Regions from separate parts of the Streptomyces sp. NPDC093094 genome, predicted to be linked through region 1. Evidence: riboswitches for the same ligand, from Rfam matches in the RefSeq annotation. Region 1 holds a riboswitch; the other holds the start of a gene.
The links. A riboswitch is a leader RNA that binds a small molecule or an ion and turns the genes downstream of it on or off. The one in region 1 is predicted to bind S-adenosylmethionine.
Positions count from the first base shown of each region.

Region 2: another riboswitch for S-adenosylmethionine. It lies ahead of ACIQGV_RS24835 (aminotransferase class V-fold PLP-dependent enzyme); the one in region 1 lies ahead of thrC (threonine synthase).

Region 1 covers NZ_JBIVOX010000012.1:112,003-115,102, reverse strand. The annotation lists gene ACIQGV_RS25635 (MoaD/ThiS family protein) at 143-418, opposite strand; gene thrC (threonine synthase) at 415-1,698, opposite strand; SAM riboswitch class I at 1,717-1,864, opposite strand; gene ACIQGV_RS25625 (glucosyl-3-phosphoglycerate synthase) at 2,033-2,977, shown strand; gene ACIQGV_RS25620 (trehalose-6-phosphate synthase) at 3,048-3,100, shown strand, end outside.
Region 2 covers NZ_JBIVOX010000011.1:262,910-266,009, forward strand. The annotation lists gene ACIQGV_RS24835 (aminotransferase class V-fold PLP-dependent enzyme) at 1-1,328, opposite strand, end outside; SAM riboswitch class IV at 1,460-1,576, opposite strand; gene trpD (anthranilate phosphoribosyltransferase) at 1,653-2,717, opposite strand; gene ACIQGV_RS24845 (cytochrome bc complex cytochrome b subunit) at 2,838-3,100, opposite strand, start outside.

The sequences.
Region 1 (3,100 bases):
CGCCCGGCATGCGGAAGACGGCGGCTTCCCCAACCTTACCGCGCTCAACCATGCAGAATTGCCCCCTCCGCTTCTCTCGCAGAGGGGGCAATTCGATGAACTCTCGGTAACCGCCCTTACCGAAGGTAATGGGCGAGGGGGATCAGCCGCCCGCGACGGCCGGAATGATGGACACGCCGACGCCGTCCGGAGTCGCCGTCTGAAGCCCCTGCTCGAAGCGCACGTCGTCGTCGTTGACGTAGACGTTCACGAACCGGCGCAGCTTGCCCTGGTCGTCCAGGACCCGGGCGGCGATGCCCGTGTGGTTCTTCTCCAGGTCGGCGATGACCTCGGCGAGGGTCGTGCCCTCGGCGGGGACCTCGGCCTGACCGCCGGTGTAGGTGCGCAGGATGGTGGGGATGCGGACGGTCACGCTCATGCGAGGCCAGCCTCTCGGAAGGAGTCCAGGTTGGGGCGGATCGTCGCGGTCAGACCGGTGCCGGCCACCGCGTCGAGGGTCTTGAGGCCGTCACCGGTGTTGAGGACGACGGTGGTCAGCGAGGGGTCGAGGGCGCCGCTCTCGATCAGCTTGCGCGTCACACCGACGGTCACACCGCCGGCCGTCTCGGCGAAGATGCCCTCGGTCCGGGCGAGCAGCTTGATCGCGTCCACGATCTGCTCGTCCGTCACGTCCTCCACGGCACCGCCGGTGCGGCGCGCGATGTCGAGGACGTACGGCCCGTCGGCGGGGTTGCCGATGGCCAGCGACTTGGCGATGGTGTCCGGCTTCTGCGGCCGCACCACGTCGTGCCCGGCCTTGAAGGCCGTCGACACCGGCGAACAGCCCTCGGCCTGCGCACCGAAGATCTTGTACGGCCGGTCCTCGACGAGCCCGAGCCGGATCAGCTCCTGGAGGCCCTTGTCGATCTTGGTGAGCTGGGAGCCCGACGCGATCGGCACCACGATCTGGTCCGGCAGCCGCCAGCCCAGCTGCTCGCAGATCTCGTACGCGAGGGTCTTGGAGCCCTCCGCGTAGTAGGGCCGCAGGTTGACGTTGACGAAGCCCCAGCCCTCGCCGGCCGGGTCGCCGATGAGCTCGGAGCAGAAGCGGTTGACGTCGTCGTAGTTGCCCTCGATGCCGACGAGCTCGCCGCCGTAGACCGCGGCCATGACGACCTTGCCCTGCTCCAGGTCGTGCGGGATGAACACGCAGGAGCGGAGACCGGCACGCGCGGCCGCGGCACCGACGGCACCGGCGAGGTTGCCGGTGGAGGAGCAGGACAGTGTGGTGAAGCCGAAGGCGCGGGCGGCCTCCAGGGCCTGCGCCACGACCCGGTCCTTGAAGGAGTGGGTGGGGTTGCCGGAGTCGTCCTTGACGAAGAGGCCGCCGGTGACACCCAGCTCGCGCGCCAGGTTGTCGGCCTTGACGAGCTTGGTCCAGCCGGGGTTCAGGTTGGGCTTCTCGGCCACGTCCGCCGGGACGGGAAGCAGGGGGGCGTAACGCCAGATGTTCGCCGGTCCGGCCTCGATCCGCTTCCGCAGTTCCTCGGTGTCGTACGCGGAGAAGTCGTAGGAGATCTCCAGCGGCCCGAAACACTCCTCGCAGGCGAAGACGGGTCCGAGGGGGACCCGGTGTCCGCACTCGCGACAGCTCAGGGCCGCTGCGGGACCGAGGTCGACGACGGGATCGGTGCTGCTTGCAACAGTCTGCGAAGCCATGTGAGGCGAGGCCCTTTCTCCTCATCTTCCTCACGACGCATCTCGTCGTGAGACGGATTTGGCACCTTCCCTAGCCGGGAGCCTCGCTGCACGAATGTCAGGAGAACCGACTGGAGGGTTGCCGGGGCTTCATCGGGCCGTTTCCCTCTGCCCCTCTGGATGAGCTGTATGTGGTTGTCCGCGCCGACGGCCCCCGACATGCGATGGTCATCAGCGTTGTTCAAGACTGTAACCGAAGGCCAGGACAGTTGAGATAGCCGTCCGAACCGCGAGATGGATCACAGAGTTTCCCGAGACCCCCGCTCGCCGAGAGAACGCAGAGGAGCCGCAGGCTGTGCTGGAAGAAGTCGAGCGCTGGCTGACCACCCGCTCCTGGTCCGTGACCGACCGCCCGCTCCACAAGATCCTCGCCGCGAAGCGGGCGTCCGGGCTGACGGTCTCCGTCGTGCTCCCCGCGCTCAACGAGGAGGAGACGGTCGGCGACATCGTCGCGATCGTCCGCCACGACCTGATGCAGCAGGTCCCCCTGGTCGACGAGATAGTCGTGGTCGACTCGGGTTCCACCGACCGCACCTCGCAGGTCGCCGCGGCGGCCGGCGCCAAGGTCGTCCACCGCGACACGATCCTGCCCCGCATCCCGGCCGTCCCGGGCAAGGGCGAGGTGCTCTGGCGCTCGCTCCTCGTCACCGGCGGGGACATCGTCTGCTTCATCGACGCCGACCTGAAGGAGTTCTCCTCCGACTTCGTCTCCGGCATCGTCGGCCCGCTCCTCACCGACCCCGGGGTGGATCTGGTCAAGGGGATGTACGACCGTCCCCTGGCCGGCGCCGCGGGCCAGGGGGGCCGGGTCACGGAGCTGATGGCCCGCCCGCTGCTGAACATGCACTGGCCCCAGCTCGCGGGCTTCGTGCAGCCGCTCGGCGGCGAGTACGCGGCCCGCCGCAGTCTTCTCGAACAGCTGCCCTTCCCCGTCGGCTACGGCGTGGAACTGGGCATGCTGGTCGACTCCCTCCATCTGGTGGGCCTGGACGCCCTCGCCCAGGTCGACGTCGGGGTGCGCAAGCACCGCCACCAGGACGGCCAGGCCCTCGGCCGCATGGCCGCCGCGATCTACCGCACGGCCCAGCTCCGGCTGGCCCGCGGGCACCTCGTCCGCCCGGCCCTCACCCAGTTCGAGCGCGGCGAGGACGGCTTCGAGGCCCGCACCTACTCCGTGGACACCGAGGAACGTCCGCCGATGGCGGAGATCGCCGAGTACGCGGCCCGCAGGGTCGCGTAGTGCCCGACGACGGCCGTATACAGATGAACCGCACGTTTGAGCGTTTCCGGGCCGGGCTAGGTTGAGGCGTATGGCTCCCACGCACGGTGCACAGGTGCTGGTCGCGTCCAACCGCGGCCCGGT
Region 2 (3,100 bases), on a different contig from region 1:
CGGTAGGTCCACCTGGCGCCCTCGGTCACCAGTTCCTTCACGGCCGCCACGAAGCGGTCGACGTGCTCGTCGGGGGTGCCCGCGCCGAAGCTCACCCGGATGGCGTTGAGGGACTTCTCGCCGGGAGCCGCCTCGGGGGCACCGCACTCGCCCTGGGTCTGGGGGTCGCTGCCCAGGAGGGTGCGGACCAGGGGGTGGGCGCAGAAGAGGCCGTCGCGGACGCCGATGCCGTACTCGGCGGAGAGGGCGGCGGCGAAGTGGGAGCTGTTCCAGCCCTCCACGACGAAGGAGATCACCCCCACCCGCGGGGCGTCGTCGCCGAAGAGGGAGAGGATCCTGACCTCGGGGACCTCGGCGAGGCCCGCGCGGACCCGGTCGACCAGCTGCGTCTCCCGGGCGACGAGGGAGTCCCAGCCCGCCTCCGTCAGGGCCTTGCAGGCGGAGGCGATGGAGTAGGCGCCGATCACGTTCGGGGAGCCGGCCTCGTGGCGGGCCGGGCTCTCGTGCCACTCGACGGCCACGCCGCCGTCCTCCCGCCGGGTGACCTTGCGGCTGGCGCCGCCGCCCGCCAGATACGGCTCCGCCTCCCGCAGCCAGTCGGCACGGCCGGCCAGGACGCCCGAGCCGAAGGGCGCGTACAGCTTGTGCCCGGAGAAGGCGACCCAGTCGACGTCCAGGTCGCGCACGCTCACCGGGTGGTGCGGGGCCAGCTGTGCGGCGTCCAGCACGATCCGGGCGCCGTGCGCGTGGGCGGCCGCGGCGAGCTCGCGCACCGGCCAGATCTCACCGGTGACGTTGGAGGCGCCCGTCACGCACACCAGGGCCGGGCCGTAGGGGTCACGGCCGGCCAGCGCGCGCTCCAGGGTCTCCACCGCCTGGCGCGGGGTGCGCGGGGCGTCGAGGCAGGTGACCCGGGCGTCCCGCCAGGGCAGCAGCGAGGCGTGGTGCTCGGTCTCGAAGACGAAGACCTGGCAGTCGGCGGGCAGGGCGCGGGCGAGCAGGTTGAGGGAGTCGGTGGTGGACCGGGTGAAGACCACCTGGTCGTTCTCCCGGCAGTCCAGGAACCCGGCGACCGTGCGGCGGGCGTTCTCGAACAGGTCGGTGGACAGCTGGGAGAGGTAGCCGGCGCCGCGGTGCACGCTGCCGTAGTACGGGGCATAGGCGGCCACGTCGTCCCAGACGCGCTGGAGGGCGGGGGCGCTGGCCGCGTAGTCGAGGGCCGCGTAGACGACCTCGCCGCCGGTGACGAGCGGGACGGTGACATCCCGGCCCAGAACGGGCAGCGGGGCACAAACGGACTGGTCGGCGGCAGCGACGGAGACAGACATGGCGAGGACTCCCGTGAGGGTGGAGGAAGAAGAGAAAGAAGGGAACGCGGAGGCGGGGCTCGGCGGCCCTATCGCATTCGCTTGCTCACGGAAGGCTCCCTCGAACGACCAGGACCCCTGGTGTCGAGAGGGGTCCGCGCTTGCCGTGGACCTTGCTGTCCACGGCCTGGTCCTCACCCGGGGCACCCCGCCACGGACGGAGGGTTGCCGGACAGTCGGCCGGGGCCTCATGACTGTCACTCATGACCTGGTACAGGAACGTACGCGAAGTGATCGCCGCCCCGCAACCCGTGTCCGGATCGCGGGACGGCCGTCGGCGGGAGGTCAGGCGTTGCTGGCCGCCACCCAGCGGTCCAGCGTCCGCTGCGCCGCGCCCGAGTCGATCGACTCCGCGGCCTTCGCCATGCCGGCCCCGATCTGCTCCGCCAGCGGCGCTCCGGTCGGCTCCAGCGCCACCAGCGCGGCCGCCGAGTTGAGCAGTACGGCGTCCCGGACGGGCCCCGTCTCGCCGCCGAACACGCGCAGCGCGACCTCGGCGTTGTAGGAGGCGTCCGCGCCCCGCAGGGCCTCCACCGGGACCAGGCCGATGCCGACCTCGCGCGGGTCGAACGCCTCCTCGGTGACCTTGCCGTCCCTGACCACCCACACCCGGGAGGTGGCGGTGGTCGTCAGCTCGTCGAGGCCGTCGTCCCCGCGGAAGACCAGCGAGGAGTTGCCGCGCTCGGCGAAGACGCCCGCGACGATCGGCGCCATGCGCGCGTCCGCGACCCCGACCGCCTGGGCCCTGACCTTCGCCGGATTGGTGAGCGGGCCGAGGAAGTTGAAGGTGGTCCGGATGCCCAACTGCCCGCGGGCGGCGGCCACATGACGCAGCGCCGGGTGGAACTTCACCGCGAAGCAGAAGGTGATCCCGGCCTCCTCCGCGACCTGCGCCACCCGCTGGGGGGTCAGCTCCAGGTTGACGCCGAGCTTCTCCAGCACGTCGGACGCGCCGGACGCCGACGACGCCGCGCGGTTGCCGTGCTTGACGACCTTCGCGCCGGTGCCGGCGACCACGATCGAGGACATGGTGGAGATGTTCACCGTCCTGGCGCCGTCCCCGCCCGTGCCGACGATGTCGACGGTGGCGCCGGGCACCTCGATGACATTGGCGTGCTCGTACATCGTGCGGACCAGACCGGTGATCTCCTCCACGGTCTCGCCCTTGGCGCGCAGCGCCACCGCGAACCCGGCGATCTGGGCGTCGGTGGCCTCGCCGCGCATGATCCGGTCCATCGCCCAGGCGGTCGCCTCGGCGCTCTGGTCGTGCCCGTCGAGCAGGGCGTTCAGCACCTGGGGCCAGGAACGGCCCGCCGCGGTGTCGCCTCCAGCGGGGGTCACAGCGCTCATCAGCCGCTCCTGAGTGTCGTGAGGGAGTGTGATCCCCAGCCTATCCAGCCCGGGGCAGGGCGAAGGGCCCCGTCCGAACACCGGACGGGGCCCTTCGCTGTGGCGTGGCGAACGCAGCGATCAGTGGTGGCCGTGGCCGCTCGTGATCTCCTTGTACTCCTCGACGGTCGGCTTCTCGATCTGGGAGTCCTCGCCGAAGTACGCCTTGCTCAGCTTGGCGCGCAGCTTCTCGGAACCCTTGACCTTGCGCTCGACACCGTTCTCGTCGACCGTCGGCCCGATCTCGGCCGGCTTGTACTGCTCGTGCGCGGTGAGGGTGTGCAGCTGCTCCTGGCTGAGCGGCTCGTGCACCTCGATGAACTCACCGTGCGGCAGGCGCTTGA